2 regions of the Nonomuraea sp. NPDC048901 genome follow, and region 1 is predicted to be linked to the other one. Evidence: riboswitches for the same ligand, from Rfam matches in the RefSeq annotation. Region 1 holds a riboswitch; the other holds the start of a gene.
What was found. Region 1 has a riboswitch for S-adenosylmethionine ahead of thrC (threonine synthase). Riboswitches for the same ligand answer to the same signal wherever they lie in the genome.
Positions count from the first base shown of each region.

Region 2: linked by a shared signal. The riboswitch ahead of AB0C30_RS02595 (aminotransferase class V-fold PLP-dependent enzyme) and the one ahead of thrC (threonine synthase) in region 1 are both predicted to bind S-adenosylmethionine.

Region 1 is NZ_JBEZFW010000040.1:35,093-42,252, reverse strand. It holds gene AB0C30_RS58065 (MoaD/ThiS family protein) at 1-147, opposite strand, end outside; gene thrC (threonine synthase) at 171-1,403, opposite strand; SAM riboswitch class I at 1,417-1,558, opposite strand; gene AB0C30_RS58055 (RNA polymerase sigma factor) at 1,638-2,192, opposite strand; gene AB0C30_RS58050 (trehalose-6-phosphate synthase) at 2,224-3,648, shown strand; gene AB0C30_RS58045 (MFS transporter) at 3,650-4,813, shown strand; gene AB0C30_RS58040 (hypothetical protein) at 4,818-5,390, opposite strand; gene otsB (trehalose-phosphatase) at 5,454-6,278, opposite strand; gene AB0C30_RS58030 (DUF3263 domain-containing protein) at 6,333-6,635, opposite strand; gene AB0C30_RS58025 (SAM-dependent chlorinase/fluorinase) at 6,753-7,160, shown strand, end outside.
Region 2 is NZ_JBEZFW010000001.1:514,977-522,136, reverse strand. It holds gene AB0C30_RS02615 (DUF2520 domain-containing protein) at 1-52, opposite strand, end outside; gene AB0C30_RS02610 (SAM-dependent methyltransferase) at 299-1,267, shown strand; gene AB0C30_RS02605 (cytochrome P450) at 1,365-2,555, opposite strand; gene AB0C30_RS02600 (TerC family protein) at 2,565-3,290, opposite strand; SAM riboswitch class IV at 3,393-3,508, shown strand; gene AB0C30_RS02595 (aminotransferase class V-fold PLP-dependent enzyme) at 3,578-4,837, shown strand; gene AB0C30_RS02590 (DoxX family protein) at 4,920-5,555, opposite strand; gene AB0C30_RS02585 (NADH-quinone oxidoreductase subunit D) at 5,676-6,821, shown strand; gene AB0C30_RS02580 (acyltransferase) at 6,818-7,160, shown strand, end outside.

The sequences.
Region 1 (7,160 bases):
TTCATCCAGAATTCTCGCGCCGATCCCCGGGTAGTCGGAGTCGAGCTTCGCCAGCACGTCACGGAGAGTCGCGCCCTCCCCACTCACTTCCGCGTTACCACCGGTGTAGGTGCGCAGAATGGTGGGAATCCGCACAGAAACGCTCATGATTAACTTGCCTTTCCTGGTTGTCAGACAGCCGCGCGGAACGCGTCGAGCGAGGGCCGGATCACTGCCGTGGGCTGGGCGTCGTCGGCGACGGCGTCGAGCGTCTTGAGCCCGTCGCCGGTGTTGAGCACCACGGTCTCGGCCTCCGGGTCGAGCTGCCCGGTCTCGACGAGCTTCTTCAGCACTCCCACGGTGACGCCGCCGGCCGTCTCGGCGAAGATGCCCTCCGTAGAGGCCAGCAGCTTGATGGCGGCGACGATCTCGGGGTCCGTGACGTCCTCCACCGCCCCGCCGGTGCGGCGGGCGATGTCGAGCACGTACGGGCCGTCGGCGGGGTTGCCGATGGCCAGCGACTTGGCGATGGTGTCGGGCTTGACCGGCTGAACCACGTCGTGGCCGGCCTTGTACGCGGTCGACACGGGAGAGCAGCCCTTGGCCTGCGCGGCGAAGATCTTGTAAGGCCGGTCCTCGACCAGGCCGAGCGCGATCAGCTCCTTGAAGCCCTTGTCGATCTTGGTGAGCTGGGAGCCGGAGGCCACCGGGATGATGATCTGCTCGGGCAGCCGCCAGCCGAGCTGCTCGGCGATCTCGTAGGCGAGCGTCTTGGAGCCTTCGGCGTAGTAGGGCCGCAGGTTGACGTTGACGAAGCCCCACTTGTCGCCCAGCGGGTCGCCGATGAGCTCGGAGCAGAACCGGTTGACCTCGTCGTAGGAGCCCTCGATGGCGACCAGCCGGCCGCCGAACACGCGAGCCATGGCGATCTTGGCCTGCTCCAGCCCGGCGGGGATGAACACGCACGCGTCGAGCCCGGCCCGTGCGGCGGCGGCCGTGACCGCGCCCGCGAGGTTGCCGGTAGAGGAGCAGGAAAGGGTGTGGAACCCGAAGTTACGCGCCGCCTCGACGGCGATGGCCACCACCCGGTCCTTGAAGGAGTGGGTGGGATTGCCCGAGTCGTCCTTGACGTACAGGGACTTGATGCCCAGCGCGCGGCCGAGGTTGCCGGCCTTGACGAGCTTGGTCCAGCCGGGGTTCATGTTCGGCTTGGTGGCGACGTCGACGGGCACGGGGAGCAGTGAGCGGTAGCGCCAGATGTTGGCGGGGCCGGACTCGATGTCCTTCCGGGTGACGTCACCGAAGGAGTAGGCCGCTTCGAGCGGCCCGAAACACTCCAGGCAGGCGAAGCTGGGACCGAGTTCGTAACGGGTGCCGCACTCGCGGCAGGAGAGAGCGACAGCGGGTCCGAAGTCGTGCGACATGAAGCGAGGCCTTCCCTCATCTTCGCCTGCGGCCACCTTGACCACAGACCGGAATTGGCACCTTGTCCCGGTCGGCCTCGCCCTGTCGCGAGTCTGAATCCGGGAGGGTTGCCGGGGCTTCGCAGGGCCGGTCCCTCCACCCCTCTGGATGAGCAATATTCAGTTGTCTGAGCTGACTCTACCTGGCCAGGCGCGTCAAGCCACCAACCGTCTCACGAAGCGAGACGTACAGTCTCAGCGGTAATCTTCCCCCAGCACGCCCTGCACGTACTTGCGCGCCTGGTGGATGCGGGATTTCGCGGTGCCGAGCGGGATGCCGAGCTGCTCGGCGACCTCGTTGTAGTCGAGCTGCACGATGTCGCGCAGCACCAGGGCCTGGGCCAGGTCGGGCTTGCTGGCCTCCAGCGACTCCATCGCGTCGAGCAGGTCGAGCCGCGACCCGGCGATCACGCTGACCCGCCGCGCGTCGGGCTTCTGCATGGGGAGCTCGTCGGAGGTCTGCTCGGCCGAGCGGCGCTTCAGCGTGCGGTAGGTCGTACGGGCGCAGTTGGCCGTCACGATGTGCAGCCAGGTGCTGAACCTGGCCCGCCCCTCGAAGCGCCCGATGTTGCGCGCCACGGCCAGCAAAGTGTCCTGGGAGGCCTCTTCCGCATCCTGGTGATAGGGCAGGATTCGGGCGCAATGGCGCAGAACATCGGGTTCGATCCGCCTCAGGAGCTCGCCCAGTGCGCGATGATCTCCGGCAGCGGCGGAGCGGGCGAGTTCCTCGGTTAGGTCATCAAGCGCCATAGCTGGGATCCTATGGTCGGAGGGAGCTTTAATGAACAGCGTCCTGGTCGCCTCTAACAGAGGACCCGTCTCGTTCACCGTCTCGGACGACGGTGTGCTGACGATGAAGCGCGGCGGTGGCGGCCTGGTGTCCGGGCTCTCCGGGGTCCTGAAGGACGACGGCGTGCTGTGGGTCTGTGCTGCTTTGACCGATGGTGACCGCGGTGCCGTACGCCAGGCGCCCGGCGGCCGGCTCGACCAGGCCGGCTACGACACCGGCGCGCTGCGGATGCTCGACATCCCGCCGGCCACCTTCCACCGCGCCTACAACGCCGTGGCCAACTCCACGCTGTGGTTCGTCAACCACCTGCTCTACGACATTCCCAACGCGCCGTTGTTCGGCACCAGGTTCGAGCGCGAGTGGGAGTCCTACCGCGACTACAACGGCGCGTTCGCGCTGGCGCTGGCCGAGGAGGCCGGGCACGAGGCCCGCGTGATGGTCCAGGACTACCACCTCACGCTGACCCCGGCGATGCTCCGCGCCGAGCGGCCCGACCTGCGCATCGCGCACTTCAGCCACACGCCGTGGGCGCCGCCCGAATACTTCTCGCTGCTGCCCGACGACGTCGCGCGCGAGGTGCTCGAAGGCATCCTGGGCGCCGACCACGCCGGCTTCCTCACCGAACGCTGGGCGGGGGCGTTCATGGACTGCTGCCGCGCCCTGCTCGGCGCGGAGGTCGACCGGGCCGGCCGTACGGTCACCCACGAGGGCAGGACCACCCGCATCGGCGTGCACGGCCTCGGAGTCGACGGCGAGGCGCTGTGGGCGCGGGCCCACGAGCCCGACGTCGAGTCCAACATCGCCGCGATCAAGGAGCAGGTCGGCGACCGCCGACTGATCGTCCGCATCGACCGCACCGAACTGTCCAAGAACATCGTCCGCGGGCTGGTGGCCTACCGGGAGTTCCTGCTCGCCCACCCGGAATGGCACGGCCGGGTGGTGCATCTGGCGTTCGCCTATCCCAGCCGGCACGACCTGCCCGAATACCGCGAATACACCGCCTCGGTGCAGCGCTGCGCCCAGGAGATCGAGGACGAGTTCGGCACCGAGGACTGGGATCCGCTGATACTCAACGTCAACGACGACTACCCGCGCTCGCTGGCCGCCTACCGGCTGGCCGACGTGCTGCTGGTCAACCCGATCCGCGACGGCATGAACCTGGTGGCCAAGGAGGGCCCGATCCTGTCGTCGCGCGCCGCGCTGGTGCTCTCGCGCGAGGCGGGCGCGGCGGCCGAGCTGGGCCCGCACGCGCTCCTGGTCAACCCCTACGACGTGAGCGGCACGGCCGTGGCGCTGCACGACGCGCTGGTCATGCCCGAGGAGGAGCGCATGAACCGCCGCGATCGGCTGGAGGCGGCGGCCACCGCCCTCCCGCCGCAGAAGTGGTTCGCCGCCCAGCTGGACGCGCTGGCCTAGCATGTCGGCGATCTCAGAGAGCACCCGGCTGACCAGGGACCGGCCGACCTGGCTGATCTACCTGATCCTCGGTACGTTCGCCACGTTCATCTACGGCCTGAGCGCGGCCCTGCCGCTCCTCCGCCTCCAGCAGCGCACCTCCGGCACGGTCGCCGGCCTGCACGGCACCGCGATGGCCGTGGGCACGATCCTGGCCGGCCTCTCCCTCCCGCTCCTCACCAGGCGCTACGGCAGGCGGACCACCACCTGGATCGGCCTGGCCGGGATGAACGCGGGCGTGCTCCTGATCGTGCTGTTCTCCGCGCTGCCCCTGACGCTGCTCGGCTATGGCGTGGCCGGCGGCTTCGGCTCGATCGCCCTCTACAGCGCCATGGCCGCACTCAGCGAGCACCACGGGCCGGCCGGCCCGGCCGCGCTGAGCGAGGCGAACGCCGTCGGCGTCGTGGCGGGCGTGGCGGCGACCTTCCTGCTCAGCGCGGTCGCGCAGACCGCACTCGGCTGGCGGGCCGCGCTGCTCCTCACCCCCGCGCTCACCGCGCTGCTGGTCGTGACGATGGCGCGGGTCTGGCCCCCGGCAACGACCTCGGCGGCCCTGCTTGTCGGCGAACGGTCGACGCCGCCCGGGTGGCGCTTTTTCGTGGCGGGCGGCGTGCTGTGCTGCTGCGTGGCGCTGGAGTTCTCGTTCAACTTATGGGCCGCCGAACTGTTCGCCGCGCGCACCGGCCTGAGCGCGGCCGCGGCGGCCACCGGGCTGACCGCGTTCCTGGCCGGGCTGGCGGCGGGCCGGTTCGCCGGCGCGTACCTGGCCTTACGCCTGCCACCCGCGCGGCTCTTCCTGGGCGCGCTGGCGGTCACCGCGGTGGGCTGGCTGCTCTTCTGGCTGAGCACCTGGCCCGTCCTGTCCTACGCGGGTCTCGCGCTCAGCGGGCTCGGCGCGTCCCTGCACTTCCCGCTCGCGCTGGCCGCGCTGATCACGCACGCGGGCGACCGGCCCGACCGGGCCGGCGCGGCCGCGCCGATCTGGGCCGGGTCCGCGATGGCCCTCGGCCCACTCGCGCTCGGCGCGCTCGCCGACGGCTTCGGCACCTGGAACGCGTTCCTGCTGGTCCCCGTCCTCATCGGGCTGGCCGCCGGCGGTGTGCTCATCGCCAGGCCACGCGCCTGAGCGCTTATCGCCAGGTCGCGTGCTTGAGTACGCCGGGCAGGCCGGGGGTGTTCCATGAGTCGACGACGAGGACGCCGCTCTTGGGCAGGTACCACTCCCGCTGGACGAAGGTGGCCCGCGCCTTGCCCGTCCCGGTGACGCAGGTGCCCTTCCACGCGCGGTAGTACGCCTTGTGGCCGGGCCCGACCTGGCGCAGCCCCTTGGCCGCCGAGCCGTTGAACGTCTGGCTCCACTTGCGGTTGAGCGGGCAGGGCTCCACGTCGGTCGCCGAGTAGAAAGGCCGGTCGGGCGTGTACGGATTGAGCTCGTGACCCACCTTGATGGCCGCGGGCCCGAGCACCCAGAAGCCGCGGCACTCCGGCGTGAAGTACTCCCCTTTGGGCTTGGCGCACTTGCCGGTGACGACATGGATCCAGTCGCCCTTGCCGTACACCTTCCATGAGCTCGGAAGGGACAGCGTCAGCCCTTGGCGCAGCTTGAGCGGATGGTTCGCGGTGCTCGCCGAGGCAGGGGCGGCCGGGACGAGGAGGGCGGCGGCCACGGACAGGCCCGCCACGGCGAGGTATCTCTTCGACATCCCGCGACCGTACCGGCGCGCGCTTGCACGCGGGTTGCGTACTTGTAGGCGAGTTAGCGCGAATTAGTGCCCCTTGAAAGCCGACGCGAGCTCCCGCAGCAGGGCCACCACGCCGTCGGGGCCGTCCACCACGATGTCGGCCCGCTCGGCCAGCGCGGTCACCTCGGCCGAGCCGCTGCACACGTTCACCCCCGGCAACCCTGAGTTCCTGACCGCGTCGAAGGCCGCCAGATCGCCCAGGTCGTCGCCGACGAACATGACCGACCTGGCCGCCCGCTCGGCCAGGAACAGGCCGAGCGCGTGCCCTTTGTCCATGCCCGGCGGCCGCAGTTCGAGCACCAGCCGGCCGGGCTCGACGACCAGCCCGTGCTTCTTCGCCAGTGCGGCCAGCGGCTCACGCAGGGCCTCCAGCGTGCCCTCGGGGTCGGCGCTGCGCCGGGTGTGCACGGCGACCGCCCGGCCCTTGTCCTCGATCGCCACGCCTTTCACGCCGAGGGAGACGAGCAGCAGTTGCAGCTCGGCCTCGGCCTCGAGCACGCCGGGCGGGGGCGGCGGCGCCGAGACCCGGCCGTCCTCCCAGCGCTCGAACCCGTAATGCCCCAGCACCACCAGGCCGGGCACATCGGCCAACCCGGGCGCGTCGGTCGGGCCGGACGCGTCGGTTGAGCCCGGCGCGTCAGCCAGGCCGGACCCGAGCCGCAGAGCCGTGGCCACCGGCCGGCCGGTCACGATCGCCACCGCATTGACGTACCTGCCCAGCTCGGCGAGTACGGGCGGCGCTTCCGGATGAATCCTGGCGGAGGCGGGATCGGCCACGATCGGCGCGAGGGTGCCGTCGAAGTCGAGCCCGATCACGGCTCCCGCCGGATCCTTCAGGATCGCTTCCATACCGGGTGATCCCGTTTGTCTGATGTTCTTCACGCGCCTGCCTTACCCAGCAGGTCAGGGGCGCATGCCAAACCGTCTGGCGGCGCGCTCGCGCTGGCGCGTGGAACGCAGCCGGCGCAGCCGTTTGACCAGCATCGGATCCTGCTGGAGCGCCTCCGGCCGATCGATCAGCTCACCGAGAAGCTGGTAGTAGCGGGTGGCGGAGAACCCGAAGGTCTCCTTGATGGCCTGCTCCTTCGCACCCGCGTAACGCCGCCATTGGCGTTCGAAGGCGAGGAGTTCGAGATCGCGGTCGGAGAGGGGTCGTCTGGACGGTTCCTGGGCAGCACTGTCACCGCTGACCGGCGCAGTGTCCATGGTGTCCTCCTCGGAAGGGCGCGCGACGATCACATCGTGGGCACGCGGGCCCGTGCCAATCGTAATGTGCGGAGTGCGGGTGTTCACGGCGGATTGAGAGACGTACAGTCACCAAATGTGACCTCAGTCATCACACTTCTCACCGACTACGGACTCGAAGATGGCTATGTGGCCGCCTGTCATGGAGTGATAGCCGGGATCGCCCCCGAGGCCAGGGTGATCGACGTGTGCCACCTGATCCCCTCGGGCGATGTACGGCGCGGCGCCGCCATACTCTCCCAAACCATCCCCTATCTCCCGAAGGGCGTACACATCGGGGCGGTCGACCCCGGCGCGGGCGGAGCCAGGCGGGCGGTCGCCGTGGAGGCGGGCGGGCGGGTGTTCATCGGCCCCGACAACGGGCTCCTGTCGTGGGCCATGCACGCCAGCGGCGGGGCGGAGGCGGCCTACGAGATCAGCAACGCCGACTACTTCCTGCATCCGGTCTCGCCGACCTTCCACGGGCGGGACGTGTTCTCGCCGGTG
Region 2 (7,160 bases), on a different contig from region 1:
CCGCGCCCAGCACGCCCACGGCCAGCCGCGCCGGCCGATCCCCTGCGTCCATGACGTCCACCCCTGTCGACCCTGATGGCACTGCCGCCCAGAGTAACGGCCGCTCGCGACTACGTACGTGACCAGGCTTTTGCCGCATGTTGAGTTACCCACAAAAGGGACAAGGGCATACAAAACCTGCACCCCCTGTCGGAAGAGATGAGGAGAGGGGTTCATCTCGTGGTGGCGGGCGCCGAGTTGACGACCCGACGCCCGCGTTGATCTACGGGGGGGCTTACTTCGTGAGATAGTCCAGGGCATGTGGCTCACGTGGCGCGCCGCGATGCAGTACGCGCTGTACGGCGAGGACGGTTTCTACCTCCGTGAGCGCCCTTCGGGCCACTTCCGTACGTCGGTCAGCGCCTCGGCCGCCTTCGCCGACGCGGTTCTGGCCCTGCTCACCCAGGTCGACGCCGACCTCGGCGCCCCGGAGAGCATCGACCTGGTCGACATCGGCGCCGGAGAGGGCGCCCTGGTGGCCCGCGTGCTCGACGCCGCCGAGCCCGGGCTGCGCGCCAGGCTCAACATCACCGCCGTCGACCTCTCGCCCAGACCCGACGACCTGCCCAAGAGCATCGACTGGCGCCCTCGGATCCCCTCCGTCATCACCGGGCTGGCGATCGCCAACGAGTGGCTGGACAACGTCCCGCTCGACGTGGCCGAGCAGACGGCCGACGGGCCGCGGCTGGTCCTGGTCGACACCGAGACGGGTGAGGAACGGCTGGGCGACCCGGTGCCCGACTCCGACCGCGCCTGGCTCGACCGGTGGTGGCCGTCGCTGGGCCGCATCGGCTCGCGCGGGGAGATCGGGTGCCCGCGCGACGCCGCGTGGGCGGCCGTGGTGACCCGGCTCAGGAGGGGTCGCGCGGTGGCCATTGATTATGCACACCCTGTGGATAACCGTCCGTGCCATGGCACACTCACCGGCTACCGAGATGGTGCGGTCGTCGCGCCCATCCCCGACGGCACCTGCGACATCACCGCTCACGTGGCGCTCGACGCGTGCGCGGAGGCCGGTCGGCGGGCCGGTGCGATATCCACAGGCTTGTCCACACAGCGCGATGCGCTAAGGGCTCTGGGGGTCACCGGCACGCGTCCGCCCATCGATCTCGCGCATGCCGATCCGACGGCTTATCTCCGAGCCCTGGCCCGCGCCTCGGAGGAGGGCGAGCTGATCGACCCGAGGGGTCTCGGCGGCTTCGGCTGGCTCGTCCAGGACCGCCGGTGACCCGTCGGCGAAGGACCTCAGCCACGACGGACCGGCTACTTCCGCTCCCCCGGAGGGGGTTCCTGCCTAGGGACCCCAGCCACGACGGACGGCCGCGCTAACCCGTCGTCAGGTCGAGGGACTTCAGGCCGCGGATGACGTAGCCCGGCTTCCATTCCGGCTCGCTGGCGAGTTCCAGCTTCGGCGCCCGCTCCAGCAGGGCGCCGAACGACTCGATCAGCTCGATGCGGGCCAGCGGCGCGCCCAGGCAGAAGTGGATCCCCGCCCCGAAGGAGATGTGCGGGTTGTCCGGCCGTCCCACGTCGAGCCGGTCAGGGTCGGCGAACACCGTCTCGTCGCGGTTGGCGGAGCCGAACAGCAGCGCGACCTCGGCCCCGCGCGGGATCTCGACCCCGTGCACCTCGATGTCCTCCAGGACCCACCGCTCGAACATCTGTAGCGGCGTGTCCCAGCGCATCAGCTCCTCGACGGCCGTGGGCAGCAGGCTCCGGTCCTCGCGCAGGCGTACCAGCTCGGCGGGGTTCCTGAACAGGGACCACCAGCCGTTGCCCGTCACGTTCACGGTCGCCTCGTGTCCGGCGTTGAGCAGCAGCACGCACGTACCGACCAGCTCGTCCTCGGTGAGCTCCTCGATCGCCGCGAGCGCACTGATCAGGTCGTCGCCCGGTCGTACGGCACGCTCGCGGGCCAGGTCCGCGAGGTAGGCGGCGAACTCCGCCGCCGCCTTGGCGGCCAGGTGCTGCGACTCCATGCTCGGGTTCAGCTCGTACATCCGGCAGATGTCGGCCGACCAGGGGCGCAGCAGGTGCCGGTCCGCCTCGGGTACGCCGAGCATCTCCGCGATGACGGTCACCGGCAGCGGCTCGGCCACCTCGGCGATCAGGTCGCCGCCGCCCTTCTCGACGAACGCCCCGACCAGCCCCTCGGCGATGGCCCTGACCCGGGGGCGCAGCGACTCGACCATGCGCGGGGTGAACGCCTTGGAGACCAGCCGGCGCAGCCTGGTGTGCACCGGCGGCTCGACGTCGAGCATGCCGGCCCTGGTCACCCGCCAGAACGGCTCTTGGAACGCCGGCTCCTCCGGCCTGCCGAACTCCTCGTGCGTGGCCACGTGGAGGTAGGAACGGCCCAGCCGGCGGTCTCTGAGCAGCGCGTTCACGTCCGCGTGCCGGGAGATCAGCCACTGCCCCGTCGGCTCGAAGTAGCTGACGGGGGCGTCACGCCTCAGCTCCGCGTACGCGCCGTAGGGGTAGGCAACAAAATCCGGATTCCAGGGATCGAAGCGCACTTTTTCATCTTATGAGGAGGCTTGCTTGGCATGCCTGCTCCGCATCCGGATGTTGAGCAGCTCCACGATCACCGAGAACGCCATCGCGAAGTAGATGTAGCCCTTGGAGATGTGCTGGCCGAGCCCCTCGGCGATGAGCACCACCCCGATCAGCACCAGGAACGCCAGAGCCAGCATCTTGATGCTCGGATGCTTGTCCACGAACCTGCTGATCGGCCCGGACGCGAACAGCATGACCAGCACCGCCACGATCACCGCGGCGATCATCACGCCGAGCTCGTCCACCATGCCCACGGCGGTGATCACCGAGTCGAGCGAGAACACCACGTCCAGCACCATGATCTGCACGATCACCGAGGCGAACGAGGTGACGGCCCGTCCCTTGCCGCCCTCCTCCTTCAGTTCCATGCTGTGCCCGATCTCGGTGACGCTCTTGGCCAGCAGGAACAGGCCGCCCAGCAGCAGGATCAGGTCGCGCCCCGATATCCCGTGGCCGAAGACCTCGAACAATGGCGTGGTCAGCCGGACCACCCACGACAGCGCCAGCAGCAGGAGCAGCCGGCTGATCAGCGCCGCGGCCAGGCCCATGACGCGGGCCCGGTCGCGCTGCTCCGGCGGCAGCTTCCCGGCCAGGATGGAGATGAAGATGATGTTGTCGATACCGAGAACGATCTCTAGTGCGACCAGGGTGAAAAACCCGATCCAGATCTGAGGGTCGGCCACCCAGTCCAGCATTAGGTACTCCTCACAGCAGGGGTTTCAGTTACCAACGAGGCAGGGGCCGCATAAGTTCGCGGTTGCGATTCATGGCCGGGTGTCGGTTATAGTGCGGATGTAGGTCATGAGTGCCAGCGCACAGCCCCGGCTTGCTGGCCGGCAACCCTCGCGTCCGCGGCGGGGTGCCCCGGGTGAAGACCTGGTCCGCCACGAGGTGTGGTGGGCAAGCGCGGGCTCGCTGGGTGTTCCGGGGGTCCGATGGCCCCAGGAGGTTCGCCGTGTCCACGTTGACGATCTTCAGCTCCCTGCCCGCTCAGGCCACCGACGCGCCGGCTGCCGAGCGCGCCCGTCCGATCCCCGCCGTACTGGGCGCCGATCTGGAAGTACCGGTCAAGGGCGGCAGGCTGGTGACGTACGCCAACCTCGACTACGCGGCGAGCGCCCCCTGTCTGGAGCCGGTCAGTGCCGCCGTCACCGCCGCGCTCCCGGCCTACTCCAGCGTGCACCGCGGCGCGGGCTACGCCTCCCAGCTCACCACCGCCCGCTACGAGCAGGCCCGCCACACGGTCAGGGCCTTCGTCGGCGCCCGGCCCGACGACGCCGTGATCTTCACCCGCAACACCACCGACGCGACGAACCTGCTGGCCCGCTGCCTGCCCGAGGGCACGACCGCGGTCGTGTTCGACACCGAGCACCACGCCTCCCTGCTGCCCTGGAAGCAGTCCGTACGCCTGGCGCCGCCCGCCTTCCCCGGCGAGGCCGTCCGCGCCGCCGACGAGGCGCTGGCCGGGATCGACGGCCCCAAGCTGCTCGTGGTCACCGCCGCCTCGAACGTCACCGGCGAGCTCTGGCCCATCGCCGCCCTGGCGCACATCGCGCACCGCCACGGAGCCCGCATCCTGGTGGACGCCGCCCAGCTGGTGCCGCACCGGCGGCTCAACCTGACCGCGCTCGACCTCGACTACGTCGCCTTCTCCGGGCACAAGCTCTACGCGCCCTTCGGGGCCGGGGTGCTGGTCGGCCGCCGTGACTGGCTCTCCTCCGGCGAGCCGTACCTCAAGGGCGGCGGCGCCGTACGCTCCGTCGACGAGGACATCGAGTGGCACGAGGACGCCGAACCGCGTCACGAGGCGGGCACCCCGAACGTCCTGGGCGCCATCGCCGTGGCCGCCGCCTGCGACGCGCTCAGCGCGACCGGCTGGACCGAGCTGGTGCGCGAGGAGGAGCGGCTCATCGCCCGGCTCCGGTCCGGCCTGGCCGCGATCGAGGGCGTGCGCGAGCTGTCGCTCTGGGGGCCGGACCAGCCGCGCGTGGGCATCGTCTCGTTCGTCGTGGACGGGCACTCGGCGCGCGAGGTGGCCGAGGTGCTGTCGGGCGAGTACGGCATCGGCGTGCGTGACGGCAAGTTCTGCGCGCACCCGTTCGTCCGGCACTTGCTCGGCACCGCGGACGGCGGCTGCGAGGACGACACGGCCTCCGCGGTCCGCGCCTCGATCGGCATCGGCACCACGGAGGAGCACGTGGACCGCCTCGTAGACGCCCTCCGCGACCTCGCCGCCCGCTGAGGTCACGGACGCGGCACGACAGCCGCCGCGTCGCCGCCCGCTGAGGTCGCGCGATGGCGAACCTTCGCGCGGCGGGTTGAGGTCAGGCGCTCGGTGAACGTCCGCGTGACGGCTCGTCGGCGACGACGTCATCGACGTTCCGCATGTCACCGCCCCGGGCGGTCGGTGGCACCGGCCTGGGGGCGGTGTCCGCCTCCGATGGGGCCTCCGGCCTGGGGGCGGTGTCCGCCTCCGATGGGGCCTCCGGCCTGATGGAGGTGGCCGGCGCGTGGCCGGCGAGATCCTGCTCGGCCGCGCGACGCTCGGCGCGCCGCCGGTAGCTGTTGTGCAGGATGCCGTCGATGCCGAGCCGGCCGCCGCCCACAGCCACGAGCAGCAGGCAGGCCACGGCCAGCGCGCCGGCGAGCTCCCAGCCGCCGTTCTGGATCAGGACGCCGTGGGCGCCGTGGACGAAGATGATCGCGCCCAGCATGTCGACCACCAGCCCGAGGGCCGCCAGCCGGACCAGCAGGCCGATGATGAGCAGGACCCCGCCGACGGTCTCGACGAGAATGGCGAACCCGGCCGAGAGCCACGGCAGCGGTATTCCCATCTGGTTGAAGGCGGCGGCCGTGACCGGTACCCCGATCTGCATCTTCTGCCACCCGTGGGTCACGAAGATCACGCCGATCGCCACCCGCGAGATCAGAGCGGCAAGATCGAAAAGAATTCTTTGCACGGTTTTCTCCCCCCGTTCTCGATGTTCCTCCCCGGTCCAGTGGGCGGAATGCGCCGATATAGGGTTCCTTGACCTCTTCCTGTGCTGGATCACCACGACTGCCGGTGGCAGCATTGCCATATGACGGAACGCGTGGTCGGGATCGGCGTCGGGGCGAAAGAGCTGGCCACCGAGGACATGATCCTCAACATCGGCCCACAGCACCCGTCGACGCACGGGGTGCTCAGGCTGCGGCTCACCCTCGACGGCGAGCGCATCGCCACGGCCGAGCCGATCATCGGTTATATGCACCGGGGCGCGGAGAAGCTGTTCGAGGTCCGCGACTACCGGCAGATCATCATGCTGGCCAACAGGCACGACTGGCTGGCCGGGTTCGCCAACGAACTGGGCGTGGTGCTGGCCGCCGAGCGCATGCTGGGCATGGAGGTGCCGGTACGGGCCGTGTGGGCGCGTACGCTGCTGGCCGAGCTCAACCGGGTGCTGAGCCACCTGATGTTCCTCGGCTCGTACCCGCTGGAGCTGGGCGCGATCACCCCCATCTTCTACGCCTTCAACGAGCGCGAGCGCATCCAGGCCGTGATGGAGGAGATCTCCGGCGGCCGGATGCACTACATGTTCAACCGGGTCGGCGGGCTGAAGGAGGACCTGCCGTACGGCTGGCTGGACCGGGTGTCGGAGACCGTCGCCGAGACCCGGCGCCGGGTGCCCGACATCGAGAATCTCATCCTCAACAACGAGATCTTCCTGGCCCGTACCAAGGGTGTCGGCGTCCTGACCCGCGAGCAGATCCTGCAGTACGGCGTGAGCGGCCCCATCGCCCGTGCCTCCGGTGTCGACCTCGACCTGCGGCGCGACCAGCCGTACCTGGCCTATCCCGAGCTGCCGGTGAAGGTGGTCACGCGCGGCGCGGGCGACTGCCACGCCCGCTTCGAGATCCTGCTCGACCAGCTCAGAGTCTCGCTGGACCTGGCCGACGCGTGCGTCGACCGGCTGCGCTCGCTGCCGCCGGGTCCCATCAACCAGCGACTGCCCAAGGTGCTCAAGGTGCCGGAGGGCCACACGTACGCCTGGACCGAGAACCCGCTCGGCATCAACGGCTACTACCTCGTGTCCAAGGGGGACAAGACTCCATGGCGGCTCAAGCTGCGCTCCGCGTCTTACAGCAACATCCAGGTGCTCCGGGAGATGCTGCCCGGGCATCTGGTGGCCGACATGGTGGCGATCCTCGGCTCGATGTTCTTCGTCGTGGGTGACATCGACAAGTGACCGACGTCGCGACTCCGCAGCGGGACAAATATGTCGACTGGCTGCGCGCTCTCAGTCTGATCGTGGTGGTGGTGTGGCACTGGGCGTTCACCATCCTGCAGTGGAAGCCCGAGGGCCCCGAACCGACCAGCCCGCTCGGCTTCACCTCGGGGCTGTGGATACTCACCTGGCTGCTTCAGGTGCTGCCGCTCTTCTTCTACGTCGGCGGCCACGTACACCTGCTGTCGTGGAGCCGCGCCCAGGCCCGCGGCATCGGCATCGGCCGGTTCGTCTGGCGGCGCATCCGCGCGCTGGCCGCCCCCGCGCTCGTGCTGTCGGGCGTGTGGCTCACCATCGGCG